2 regions of the Lysinibacillus sp. fkY74-1 genome follow, and region 1 is predicted to be linked to the other one. Evidence: a T-box and tRNA genes for the amino acid it is inferred to sense, from the RefSeq annotation. Region 1 holds a T-box; the other holds one or more tRNA genes.
What was found. The T-box of region 1 lies ahead of leuS (leucine--tRNA ligase). A T-box ahead of a tRNA ligase gene usually reads a tRNA of that ligase, here a tRNA-Leu.
Positions count from the first base shown of each region.

Region 2: it has a tRNA-Leu gene. The T-box ahead of leuS (leucine--tRNA ligase) is inferred to sense a tRNA for this amino acid. The anticodon was not compared.

Region 1 covers NZ_CP170173.1:3,517,096-3,524,221, forward strand. Annotated here, with positions in the region: gene ACE1MS_RS17215 (hypothetical protein) at 1-237, shown strand, start outside; gene ACE1MS_RS17220 (NupC/NupG family nucleoside CNT transporter) at 892-2,073, shown strand; gene leuS (leucine--tRNA ligase) at 2,218-4,635, opposite strand; T-box leader at 4,721-4,931, opposite strand; gene ACE1MS_RS17230 (SulP family inorganic anion transporter) at 4,997-6,739, opposite strand; gene ACE1MS_RS17235 (ArsR/SmtB family transcription factor) at 6,797-7,126, opposite strand, start outside.
Region 2 covers NZ_CP170173.1:3,863,670-3,870,795, reverse strand. Annotated here, with positions in the region: rRNA gene ACE1MS_RS19215 (23S ribosomal RNA) at 1-578, shown strand, start outside; rRNA gene rrf (5S ribosomal RNA) at 691-806, shown strand; tRNA gene ACE1MS_RS19205 (tRNA-Asn) at 823-899, shown strand; tRNA gene ACE1MS_RS19200 (tRNA-Ser) at 905-996, shown strand; tRNA gene ACE1MS_RS19195 (tRNA-Glu) at 1,021-1,095, shown strand; tRNA gene ACE1MS_RS19190 (tRNA-Val) at 1,115-1,190, shown strand; tRNA gene ACE1MS_RS19185 (tRNA-Met) at 1,216-1,292, shown strand; tRNA gene ACE1MS_RS19180 (tRNA-Asp) at 1,296-1,371, shown strand; tRNA gene ACE1MS_RS19175 (tRNA-Phe) at 1,388-1,460, shown strand; tRNA gene ACE1MS_RS19170 (tRNA-Thr) at 1,471-1,546, shown strand; tRNA gene ACE1MS_RS19165 (tRNA-Tyr) at 1,556-1,639, shown strand; tRNA gene ACE1MS_RS19160 (tRNA-Trp) at 1,663-1,736, shown strand; tRNA gene ACE1MS_RS19155 (tRNA-His) at 1,749-1,824, shown strand; tRNA gene ACE1MS_RS19150 (tRNA-His) at 1,869-1,944, shown strand; tRNA gene ACE1MS_RS19145 (tRNA-Gln) at 1,949-2,023, shown strand; tRNA gene ACE1MS_RS19140 (tRNA-Gly) at 2,030-2,104, shown strand; tRNA gene ACE1MS_RS19135 (tRNA-Cys) at 2,113-2,186, shown strand; tRNA gene ACE1MS_RS19130 (tRNA-Leu) at 2,234-2,314, shown strand; gene ACE1MS_RS19125 (S8 family peptidase) at 2,901-4,196, opposite strand; gene ACE1MS_RS19120 (helix-turn-helix domain-containing protein) at 4,332-5,552, shown strand; gene ACE1MS_RS19115 (hypothetical protein) at 6,924-7,126, shown strand, end outside.

The DNA.
Region 1 (7,126 bases):
GGAGTTATTTATTCTTTCGCATTTCTACATATTACCATGCTACCATTTATGTTCATTCTTTTATTTACAAATCGTCATATCCATAAATATACCTGGCTTGTCATACTGTTATCCATCATTATAGGAATCGGTGTTGGTTTAATCTTCAATGCTCTTTACGGATTAGCAACTAGCATGATGATTTCTAGTATTTATCTATTAATGCTTCAGACTGAAACGGAAGATAAAAACGCCTGAACTCCCAAAATAGCGGGTTCAGGCATTTGTTTTACATTTATATACGTCTTTTAAAGAGAATCTTTGCTCGATGTAATCCCAGTTGACATAGTAGGTGAAATCTATATTTTGAACAATTTCTGTAGCTAATCGTTCAGTCCTTTACATACTCGTAAATAATTTTCTTTATGCTCCTCTTCCTCTAAATGCTTCCACCCTAACACCTCCTTATTGGTGGTTCCCTTAAAAGAAATATCATTTCAAAGTATACTTTTAATTCAAACGATGGACATAATATTTCAAAAACATCACACAATAAAATGGGAATCGACGTTTGTAGGAGATTCCCACTATTAAATTTATGTTAACAACTTTAAGCAAGACAAAGTTTTGTATTCATCCATTCAGGGAAATCATCATTTAAGAAAGTCTAAAAAAAATATGATTTAGTTGTTTTGATACTGGATTTTTCCTTCTTGTATGCCGAGTCGCATACTTTTTTTCTTTTAGCTCTTGAATAGCTAGTTAAAAAACTGTTATAGTGAGATTGTTTGTCTGACGTCTGACAAATTAAAATCTTTGGCTGCTCTGAAATTTTTTAGAAAAACATAATGAGCGAAAGAGCATTTGTTGTCTTGGAATCAAACGCCCTAAATTATACTTATGGAGGAATTTATGAAATACTTAATATCCCTTTGTGGATTGTTACTTGTTTTTGGCTTAGCTCTGTTAATGAGTAAAAACAAAAAAGAAATAAAATATAAATATATATTGATTATGTTAATCATCCAATTTATATTAGCAGCTTTACTATTAAATACAACGTTTGGTTATGTACTAATTAAAGGAATAACAAATGTATTTGATCATTTATTATCCTACGCAAATACAGGTATATCATTTGTTTTTGGTGGTATAGCGAATGAAGGAGAATCCCCATTCTTCTTAGGTGTCTTATTACCAATTGTTTTTATATCTGTGTTAATTGGGATTTTACAGCATTTCAAAATCCTTCCTTTCCTTATGAGATGGATCGGCTATTTTTTAAGTAAAGTAAGTGGCATGGGAAAATTAGAGTCCTATAATGCTGTTGCTTCGGCAATGGTAGGTCAATCTGAGGTTTTCATTACAGTAAAAAAACAACTAGACAAGGTTACTCCTCAGCGTATGTATACATTATGTGCATCAGCGATGTCGACCGTCTCTATGTCAGTTGTTGGCGCGTATATGACAATGATTGAGCCTAAGTATGTCGTAACGGCGATTGTTTTAAACTTATTTGGTGGTTTTATAATTGTTTCCATCATTAATCCTTATACTGTCAAAGAAGAGGAAGATATCTTAACCATTGAAGACGAACAAAAGCAAGCTTTCTTCCAAATGCTTGGTGAATATATTATGGATGGCTTTAAGGTAGCCATCATTGTTGGAGCGATGCTTATCGGTTTCGTAGCATTAATGGATTTAATCAATTCATTGTTTGATATGATTATCGGTGTTTCTTTCCAAGAAATATTAGGCTATATTTTTGCACCAATAGCTTTCTTAATGGGTATCCCATGGGCAGACGCTGTTTCAGCTGGAGGAATAATGGCCACTAAATTAGTAACGAATGAATTTGTTGCTATGATCAACCTTGGCGATGTCTCAGAGTCCATGAGTGAACGTACACTAGGCATTATTTCGGTATTCCTTGTATCCTTTGCCAACTTTTCATCCATTGGTATTATTTCAGGAGCAGTTAAAGGGTTAAATGAAAGACAAGGAAATGTTGTTGCACGATTTGGCTTAAAATTGCTTTACGGAGCGACACTTGTAAGTATTTTAACGGCAATAATTGTTGGCTTGATTATTTAAGTTGAAAGTCATTTTGTTATTTAAACTGCACCTACATCTATCTGTTGGTGCAGTTTTTTATAACATTAGGACTTTCTCTAACATAAAAAATGTACATCACTAAAATTTAATTTAGTCATGTACATCTTTATTAGTTATATCAATTTATTTAACGACAATATTGACAAGTTTGCCTGGAATAACGATGACTTTTACTAAGTCCTTTCCTGCCATATATTCTTGTACTTTTTCATCAGCAAGTGCTACTTTTTCAATGTCTTCTTTTGAAGCATCTTTAGCTACGACAATTTTTGCACGAACTTTACCAGCAACCTGCACTGCTACTTCTACTTCATCATCTACAAGTTTCGACTCATCATATGTTGGCCATTGCTCATAAGAAAGTGTTCCTTCATGACCTAATAAGTTCCATAGCTCTTCTGCGATATGCGGCGCAATTGGTGCTAGCATTTTAACAAAGCCTTCCGCATAAGCTGTTGGGATGACTTCAGCTTTATAACAATCATTGATAAATACCATCATTTGTGAAATAGCCGTGTTAAAGCGGATACCTTCATAATCCTCTGTCACTTTTTTCACTGTTTGATGATATGATTTTTCTAGTGTTTTATCGTCAGACACTTGAATTTTCGCTGAGATCGTTCCATCCTCTTCATTGACAAGTAGACGCCAAATACGGTCTAAGAAGCGACGTGCCCCATCTAAACCATTTGTAGACCAAGCTACAGAAGCCTCAAGTGGTCCCATAAACATTTCATATAGACGCAATGTATCTGAACCATGTGACTCAATGATTTCATCTGGATTCACGACATTGCCCTTAGATTTAGACATTTTTTCATTACCTTCACCAAGAATCATACCTTGGTTAAATAATTTTTGGAAAGGCTCTTTCGTGTGAACAACACCTAAATCATATAGAACTTTATGCCAGAAGCGAGCGTATAGTAAATGTAGTACAGCGTGCTCAGCCCCACCAATATAAATATCAACTGGTAGCCATCGTTTTAGCAATTCTGGATCTGCAATTGCTTCTGTATTAGTAGGATCGATATAGCGTAGGAAGTACCAGCTAGAACCTGCCCATTGCGGCATTGTATTTGTTTCACGACGGCCTTTTTTACCTGTCGCTGGATCTACAACGTTTACCCATTCAGCAATATTTGCTAATGGTGACTCACCAGTACCCGATGGACGAATATTATCTGTTTTCGGAAGCATTAATGGTAGCTCCTCTTCTGGAACAGGAGTGATGGTACCATCTTCCCAATGAATCATTGGAATCGGTTCACCCCAGTAACGTTGACGAGAGAATAACCAGTCACGTAGACGATAGGAAATTTTCTTCTCTCCTACGCCTTTTTCCTCTAACCATTCAATTGCTTTAGCAATACCCTCTACTTTATTTAAGCCATTTAGGAAATCAGAGTTAATATGTTGCCCATCACCTGTAAACGCTTCTTTACTGATGTCCCCACCTTCAAGTACAGGAACAATGTCTAAGCTAAATGCTGATGCAAATTCATAGTCTCGTTCATCATGTGCAGGAACTGCCATAATAGCACCTGTTCCATAAGACACTAACACATAGTCTGCAATCCAAATCGGTACTTTTTTACCGTTAATCGGATTTACTGCATAGGCACCTGTAAATACGCCTGTTTTTTCTTTCGCTAAATCTGTACGCTCAAGATCAGATTTCATTTTAACCTTTTCTAAATAATCCTCGACTGCTTGGCGTTGTTCAACTGTAGTAATTTGTTCTACTAATTTATGTTCAGGTGCAAGCACGCAATATGTAGCACCAAATAATGTATCAGGACGTGTTGTAAATACCGTGAAGTTTTCATCTGTGCCATCAATACCAAATGTTACTTCTGCACCTTCCGAACGACCAATCCAGTTACGCTGCATATCTTTAATAGACTCTGGCCAATCAACTTCCTCTAAGTCATCAATTAAACGATCTGCATATGCAGTAATTTTAAGCATCCATTGCTTCATTGGTCGACGTTCTACTGGATGCCCACCACGCTCTGATTTGCCATCAATTACTTCTTCATTCGCCAATACCGTACCAAGTGCTGGACACCAGTTAACAGCTACTTCATCCACATAAGCTAAACCTTTTTTATATAGCTGAATAAAAATCCATTGTGTCCATTTATAATACGCTGGATCAGTCGTGTTAATTTCACGATCCCAATCATAACTAAAGCCTAGCTCTTGAATTTGGCGTTTAAAGGTCGCAATATTTTTCGCTGTAAATTCTGCGGGATCATTTCCTGTATCAAGTGCATATTGCTCCGCTGGTAAACCAAATGCATCCCAGCCCATTGGATGTAATACATTGTAGCCTTGCATACGTTTAAAGCGAGATAGAATATCTGTCGCCGTATATCCTTCTGGATGTCCTACGTGCAAGCCTGCGCCAGATGGATATGGGAACATATCTAGTGCAAAGAATTTAGGCTTTTCTGTTTCATTTTCAGTTTTAAATGTTTTGTTATCAGCCCAATATTGCTGCCACTTTTTTTCAATTTGTTGATGATTAAAACTCATTTTTTTTCCTCCTTCAATGAATCTGCTGTTCTCCGTTAGAATTGACAAAATATTTAAAAAATAAAAAAACTCGCCCCTTCCTTATAGAAGGGACGAGAGAATTAGCACTCCCGCGGTACCACCCAAATTAGTGATTACACTCGGCTTAAGCTTCCTTAACGCGGAAGAAACGACACGCGCTATTTCACGCGGGCAGACTCAGTAGGCGAGTTCGATTTGCTTTCCTACTAGCTCTCACCAGCCGCTAGCTCTCTAAAAAGAACCACAAATCTACTATTCCTCATCACAGTCTTTACATGATATTGCATTTATTCTAATGGAAAGTATTGAAAAGCACAAGCCTTTGTTTACAGGTTACCCATTACTGAACAATTAAATCCTTTTTTTCCTCAGATTTTGATAAATCTTTGCATTCATGAAAAGCAAAATGCTGACATCCGATACATTGAGTTCTGTCCAAATAGTTGAGGGCTCTTGAAATCGCTTCTCCTGTATGCTGATAAAAATGATGCGCTCCTATTTTAGCGTAAAGACCATTTTGCTGAAGGGCAACCTTTAGGTCATCCTGCACCCCTGTTACCAAAATATTACCTCCCTGTGCTGTAAAGTTGTCTATAATATTGCTAAAATATGCTTCCCCTGTAGAGTCCATAAAGGGCACTTTCCCCATGCGTAATATCAAAACTCTTGGTCGCTGTTGTAAGGTGCCTTCAATCATTTGTTCAAATCTTTGTGCTGCACCAAAGAACAGCGGACCTTCGATGGTATACATGCTTATTTGTGGACAATCATGCTGTTGATGAACGACATGAGGCTGTACCTTCTCACTTTTATTCGAATGATCTGGCAGTACCTTTGTCACAACAAGCTTTTCACTCATTCGTTTCGCAAATAATAGCACGGCTAACACAAGCCCCACTTCAACAGCTAATGTAAGGCTAGTAAATACGGTTAATAAAAAGGTAATTAATAAAACAAGCGAATCTCCAGATTTCAACTTTATAATATGAGAAAAATGCTTCCGTTCACTCATATTCCAAGCAACTACCATTAATACTGGTGCCATACTTGCTAAAGGTATATGTGAAGCATATGGCGCTAATAACAATAATGTAAGTAATACAAACACACCATGGATGATACCAGACATTGGGGATACTGCCCCAGTTTTAATATTAGTTGCTGTACGAGCAATCGCACCTGTCGCGGGTATTCCTCCAAACATAGGCGTTACGATATTGGCAATTCCTTGTCCGATTAGCTCTCGATTACTATTATGCTTGCTATTAGTCATTCCATCTGCCACGACTGCAGATAACAAAGACTCTATACCTCCAAGCATTGCGATGACAAATGCTGGTCCAATGAGCTGCTGTAGACGCTCAAATGTCATAGTAGGTAGTGCAAAATTGGGTAATGTATTAGGTATTTGACCATAGGCTGTGGCAATCGTAGCCACTTGTCCTGAAAAAAAGAAAGTCGCCACAAGAGTGGAGACAACAATCCCTACCAATGCCCCGGGAACCTTTGGAAAAAATTTAGGTGTCATTATTATGGTGATTAAACAAATGACTGCCGTTAAAATACTGTAAATATTAGTAGTACCAATTTGCTTTCCTATCTCTTGAATATTCGCTATAAAATACTCATGTCTTGTCATATTGCTTAAACCTAAAAAATTGGCAATTTGACCTGTAAAAATAATCACCGCTATACCCGCTGTAAAACCGATGGTTACAGGGCGAGGGATAAATTTGATTAAAGTCCCTAGCTTAAAAATACCCATTAAGCAAAGCAATACCCCTGCCATTAAACCAGCCAGTAATAAATCCTCATAACCATACGTTAGGACAATTCCTAAAAGAATTGGCACAAAAGCTCCTGTGGGCCCTCCAATTTGATATTTTGATCCACCAAAAATTGAAATCAGAATACCTGCAATACAAGCCGTATAAATGCCATATTCGGGCTTTACTCCTGATGCAATAGCAAAGGACATAGCAAGTGGAATAGCAACAATTCCAACAATGATTCCAGACAATAAATCCTTTTTAGCATGATGGACTGAATACCCTTCAAAACGTCCTGTAAACAGCGACTTCATAGATAAATCTTCCCTTCCCAATAATAAGCAAAGCATAACTTTTCCACATTATGGAGGTTACTTATTTTCTTCGTCACTATCATTACTCGTCATTTCCTCTAATCTTGAAATGGTATGAACTAAATGGTTATTAAAAATATCCTTGGCCACGCCAAGTAATTCACCAATCATTGGATCGCTTAAAGAATAGTAAACCTTTTTGCCTTCTTTCACTCCATAAACAATATTTTTAGCTCGTAATACACTTAGCTGCTGAGAAACGGCGGAGCCCTCTTTCTCTAAGCAATCTTGAATCTCATTAACACTCCTCTGACCATCTACAAGAAGTTCCAATATTCTTATACGTAATGGATGTGCTAACGCTTTAAAAAAATCTGCCTTAAACTG
Region 2 (7,126 bases), 350 kb from region 1:
AGTGTAAAGGCACAAGGGAGCTTGACTGCGAGACCTACAAGTCGAGCAGGGTCGAAAGACGGGCTTAGTGATCCGGTGGTTCCGCATGGAAGGGCCATCGCTCAACGGATAAAAGCTACCCCGGGGATAACAGGCTTATCTCCCCCAAGAGTCCACATCGACGGGGAGGTTTGGCACCTCGATGTCGGCTCATCGCATCCTGGGGCTGTAGTCGGTCCCAAGGGTTGGGCTGTTCGCCCATTAAAGCGGTACGCGAGCTGGGTTCAGAACGTCGTGAGACAGTTCGGTCCCTATCCGTCGTGGGCGTAGGAAATTTGAGAGGAGCTGTCCTTAGTACGAGAGGACCGGGATGGACACACCGCTGGTGTACCAGTTGTCTTGCCAAAGGCATCGCTGGGTAGCTATGTGTGGACGGGATAAGTGCTGAAAGCATCTAAGCATGAAGCCCCCCTCAAGATGAGATTTCCCATTACGCAAGTAAGTAAGATCCCTCAAAGACGATGAGGTAGATAGGTTCGAGGTGGAAGTGTGGTGACACATGGAGCTGACGAATACTAATCGATCGAGGACTTAACCAAAAAGTTTGAAGCATTCAATGAACCGTTTATCCAGTTTTGAAAGAATAAAATTATTATAATATACTTGTAATTTTGATAAAATATGTTATAATAAGTAATGTCTTTCAAATAGTCTAGTGATGATGGCAAAGAGGTCACACCCGTTCCCATACCGAACACGGAAGTTAAGCTCTTTAGCGCCGATGGTAGTTGGGGGCTTCCCCCTGTGAGAGTAGGACGTCGCTAGGCTGTATACTAAAATTATTCCGAAGTAGCTCAGTTGGTAGTAGCACCTGACTGTTAATCAGGTTGTCGCAGGTTCGAGTCCTGCCTTCGGAGCCATTCTTGGAGAGTTGTCCGAGTGGCCGAAGGAGCACGATTGGAAATCGTGTAGGCGGTTAACACTGTCTCAAGGGTTCAAATCCCTTACTCTCCGCCAGCACTTTTAATTATTCCAAACGAAGGCCCCTTGGTCAAGTGGTTAAGACACCGCCCTTTCACGGCGGTAACACGGGTTCGAATCCCGTAGGGGTCACCATTCATTTTTATACCCAGATGGAGGATTAGCTCAGCTGGGAGAGCATCTGCCTTACAAGCAGAGGGTCGGCGGTTCGAGCCCGTCATCCTCCACCATTTTAAAAACAACATATATCATTAACGCGGGGTGGAGCAGCCTGGTAGCTCGTCGGGCTCATAACCCGAAGGTCGTTGGTTCAAATCCGGCCCCCGCAACCAAATGGTCCCGTGGTGTAGCGGTTAACATGCCTGCCTGTCACGCAGGAGATCGCCGGTTCGATCCCGGTCGGGACCGCCATTTTTTTATAATATATGGGTCAGTAGCTCAGTTGGTAGAGCATTAGATTGAAGCTCTAAGTGTCGGCGGTTCGATTCCGTCCTGACCCATCATTTTTTTGCCGGTGTAGCTCAGTTGGTAGAGCAACTGACTTGTAATCAGTAGGTCGTGGGTTCGACTCCTATCGCCGGCACCATGAATTCCCGGAGGGGTAGCGAAGTGGCTAAACGCGGCGGACTGTAAATCCGCTCCTTAGGGTTCGGCGGTTCGAATCCGTCCCCCTCCACCAGTTTTATTTTTTTGTTTTTAAATAGGGGCATAGTTCAACGGTAGAATAGAGGTCTCCAAAACCTTTGGTGTGGGTTCGATTCCTACTGCCCCTGCCAATTTATTTTATGGCGATTGTGGCGAAGTGGTTAACGCACCGGATTGTGGTTCCGGCATTCGTGGGTTCGATTCCCATCAGTCGCCCCATTCAAGAATAAAGTAAATTTCATAATAATAACTATAATATAATGGCGATTGTGGCGAAGTGGTTAACGCACCGGATTGTGGTTCCGGCATTCGTGGGTTCGATTCCCATCAGTCGCCCCATAGTTGGGGTATAGCCAAGCGGTAAGGCAACGGATTTTGATTCCGTCATGCCTAGGTTCGAATCCTAGTACCCCAGCCATTTTTTGCGGAAGTAGTTCAGTGGTAGAACACCACCTTGCCAAGGTGGGGGTCGCGAGTTCGAACCTCGTCTTCCGCTCCAAGTATGATGGCGGCATAGCCAAGTGGTAAGGCACAGGTCTGCAACACCTTTATCACCGGTTCAAATCCGGTTGCCGCCTCCATATTTTTACTGCTAATCGGTTTATCCGATTTTTTTTATCTCCATTATGCCGGTGTGGCGGAATTGGCAGACGCGCACGACTCAAAATCGTGTTCCTTTGGAGTGTCGGTTCGACCCCGACCACCGGTATCATTACGTACATATACGTTACATTTAGTAAGTTTAGAAAGCTCACAAACCTTGATAATACAGGGTTTGTGAGCTTTTTTCATTTTTGGGGATACGATAAGAATTGAAATCATTTTACACACTTCAGGTAGAAGACATTGATATATAAGGCTTTTTACTACATTCCCTATCCTTATCACCGGTAACGAGGTTAGCGTAATAATATAGCAATAGTTGTGTAGGAAGATTAGTTAAAGAAGGTAGTTTTTAAGTGAATGGTGCATTGTCAAAAAAATAATATATTACACAATAAGTAAGTTTCAATGGAAAGGTTGGAGGTGATTTTTATGAAGAAGGTATTAGTGGACAACAAGATGAATTTAAAGGGAACGATACTGCAAATGGTATTGATAAAATGTTTTCTGGTCAACCTGTTCACCCTACATGTAGAAATATGTTTGAAGCTGATATCGTATAACAAGCGAAGCTATAATACTACTTGGGGGTAATAGGGGTACTGGTGAATACGTTTAGAACCCAAAAAATAGCAATACAAACCAAAGCTTTGGTTTGTATTACTATTGTTAGTATGCTTCACCTTTTGAAATTATTGAACGCGAGCAAATCCAAATCCTGAAGCGTAGTCATCACCTATAGCAGCTCCATAACCACCTTTAATATCTACTGATTTTGCTCTCTCTTGTAAGTTAGAACGTAGTTGCGTGTTAGATAATGACGGATTTTCAGCCCAAATTTTTGCTGCTAAACCAGAGACATGAGGGGTAGCCATTGATGTGCCGCTAATTGTATTATAACCGCCATTATACCATGTAGAATAAACGGATGAGCCAGGAGCTGAGATTTCAATATCACCTTCCTGGATGACATAATCTCCAGCTGTAGATATATAACCACGTGAAGAGTAGTCAGCTACACGATAAGTCCCATTTTGTTGTACATTTTCTAAAGCTGCAACGGCGATTGCATTTGGTAATGCCCCCGGATAACCAATTGTTCCTTGCGCATAGCCAGAATTACCAGCTGCAGCTACTATTAGAATTCCTTTACTGTATGCGTAATTGACAGCACTCGAAATGAGGCTATTATTCGCTGAAGAACCTAGAGACATACTAATAATTGTTTTGGTACCAGTAGCTGTTGCTTGATCTGCTGCATGTCGAATAGCAGCAGCAATATCATCTGAGTATCCAGAACCGCTATCTAATAACACTTTGTAAGCCCAAAGATCAGCATCTGGAGCTACACCGTAAATGCCTGCTTGATCGCTTCCACCATCAGCTAAGGCCGTACCAGCAACATGTGTACCATGTCCGTTTCTATCAGTACAGCTGTTATTAATGGGTGTTGTCGCACCTGTAAAGTCTTTACATTGCTCTACGTTATTGACAAGGTCAGGATGAGAAATATTTACACCCGTATCGAGTACGGCAATATTAATGCCACTTCCTCCAGTTGTAGATGTTAAAGTATCATTGTTATAAATTGCTTTAATGCCCCAAGGTATTTGTTGAGAAGCTCTTAAAGAAGTTACCAAATCCAGAGTTTCATTTTCTACCATACTATCGTCTTCCAAACCTATCGTATCTAATGTAACGATAGGCACTTTTGTAACTGTGAAATTTTTATTCTTCTGTAATGCTTCGAATTGTTTTTCATTCATATCAGTTGAAAATCCGTTCTCTGTTAATTCCCAACGAGCAGAATATTGAGTTTTTAATGTTGATTTTTCTGTTTTTTTGTTTGCCTCAACATAAACACGGAATTTCTCCTGACCACCGTCGTTTCCTAAGCTATCTTCGCTATCCATCGCTGTTGCGTACACCGGGTTTATTACTGATCCTGCAATCAAAAGACTTAGCAACGTACTTTTCATTTTTTTCATTCTTTCCAACTCCTTTTCAAATTAAGTTATAGTACTACAATTTGAATCTACCATAATTTAGGTTTTTTGATTATTGGGAAAATTATGATTATAATAAATGTAAAATACAGTCATTCGATACGGGAGGTTATGAAAATGAAGATTGGTTCATTAATTAAGTACTATCGTACAAAGCTAGGAATGACACAGAATTCAGTGGCGATGGGGATTTGCTCGATTCCTCATTTAAGTAAAATTGAGAATAATAATAAAGAAGCAAATAGCGAGACAATACGTCTACTGCTAGAACGATTAAATATTAGTATTCACGATGTAGAGAATAACGAACAAAATATTATTTGCCTATTAAATGATTTACAAAAACATATAAATTACCTAGAGATTGATAAAGTAAAAGAGACAATGAGCAGATTAAAAGAATATGAAGAAATAATAGGTTTTACAGAATCTATTTATTTATATGAACTTTATAAGTTACGTTATTATGTGTTTGTTAAAGAGCATAAATTAGCAGACAATCAATTAAAATGGCTAAATGCCCACCGACCAAATTTTTCCCAACATGAAAGGTATTTACATTCATATTATTATGCATTAGTTTTAATTACAAAAGGTAAATATGAGGAAGCAGCTAAAGAACTAACTCAAATACTTCAAATACATCCAGAACTAGGGTCACTAGAAGGAGAGTTTTACTATCATTTCGCTTTAATAAAAGGGCGGTTAGAAGAACCAAGCCAAGCAATTATTTATGGGAAAAAAGCTCTTCAATTCTATAAGGACCAATTTAATTTTAAAAGAATTGTTTATACATTAATGTCTCTGGCACTCAATTACTCTCGAGGAAAAGTGTTTCACGAAGCAATCGAAATCTATGAACATTTAGTGAGAAATGTGGAGCTATTACAGCAACAGCAGCTATTACCTGCTATATATCACAATTTGGGGGATTTGTACCAAATGAGATGGGAATATGAAAATGCATTAATTTACTTTGAAAAAAGCGCTTCTTTAATGTCAAAGAACTGTGATCATTATCTGCTTTGCTTATATAATTTAGGTGTTACGCAATTTCGCTTAGAACAAACGGAAAAAAGTATAAAAACCTTTACTATTCTAAAGGAAGAAGCAAAAAATAAGAAAAAATTAAGTTTTAATTTATTTGCTACTTTTTATTTATATTTGCTAGGAGAAGAAAAAAAGAAAGCGATGGATTTTTTAGAAGGGAGGTTAATTCCATTTATAGCAGATAATGAAGAATTAAAAGAAATGCACCAACAATTTTCTAATTTATTGGGAGAGTATTATCGACAAGAAAAGCAGTTCGAGAAAGCTATGCAATTTATTGAAATTTAAAGGAGAGTGTGAATATGAAGAAAAATGTTGGATTATCAATTTTAATACTGAGTGCTGCAGTAATAATTATATCTGTTCCAATTCATCCACCGGTTTTATAAAAGGCAAGAGTGGGAGAAGGTAGTGGCTCTATCTAATGATTGAGGAACAGTGTTTTTCAAAACTCGAAATGTGAGGTACTTCGCAACTGAAAAATTGCCCATAAGTTAGACGTAGCCACCGAGATTAAACGCCAATTGCCTTAGGGCAAAGGCAGTACTGGTAGGTCTCCTATATGTATGGATTGCCTTTGGTTGATGAAGAAGGAGTCAAGCAGGTGTTAAGAAACCTGATAGCTGATTTTGACCTGACACTCGCACTTTCAGGGAAGCGTTCTGTAAATGAAAAACCATGAGTTGTTGAAAAGAGCGGAGAAGTAACATGAAGGACAATGTAAGATATCAATTGATGAACACGAAATCAACAGATGAAGTACATGCATTGCTCAATAACTTTCAATCAAATCATGTTGATTGACGATGGTATAGAATGATGTAGCCGCAAAAAAGCTAGAGCTTATCAAGTAGTAAATTGGCAGAAATGAATGAGGTATTGAACCCAGTAGCACCCCCCACACTCTACGTATGTAGAGTGTGGGGGGGGTATTTAATTGTTACTTTTCCGTTACTGGGTAATTAATTTCTGCTAAAAGTGCGCCTGCAAAGAGCTAACACTTTGTTACCGCAATTCAATGAGAAAGGATAATTTCTCGTTAAAGATGTTACAAACAGAATTTGAAAAAAACTTTGATATACCAAACTATCTTCATATACGGTTAAAGAGAAGATAATACCTTTCACCTTACGGGCGGCAAGATGTAATTAGTGAAAAAACTTATCTTGAGGCATAACACTTTTAAAGAAAAGTATGTACTTTTGAGATTTACATTGCCAAATTACTTTACACCAATTTTACACACATCAGATAGAATACCTTGAAATATAAGGCTTTTTAATGCATTCTCTGTCTCGACCACCGGTATCCTATACGAGCAACAGAGCAATGCTACATATTAAAGCTTCACACTTAATTGTGTGGAGTCTTTTTTGTTTTCCTTGCTACTACAACATCACTTCCACCATGTAGGACAGTACTTCCAACATAATTATGTGAAATTATGTGCTGCACAAACGTTTAAGGGTAGCAATTGATATAGTAGTGACAATATATATTCCTTTCTTCTATATGTTAAATGGAAATAATAGTTAGTATGAAGAGAGTTATAAATCTTTTTTGAAGGGGTTGCTCATAATTAAAACGATTTATATTTATCCGAAATTAGCAATGGGTTTTAGGGGATTTGCCACTGGTTTAGATAGAGAAGGATTCTTCTTGAAGAAAAGGTCAACGAGATTAAAAAAAAGCATAGAAAACGCATTGAAAGAGAATCATTTGAGTTCTTTTAACGTAGAAGTTACTCATGGATTTGAATCTCCAGAGGAATTATTAGAAAATAATGCCGTTTTGGTTTTAATTTCTCCATACTTAAAAAGTTTACTGGGTCACATTGATTTTTCGCAAAGTGGATACTATCT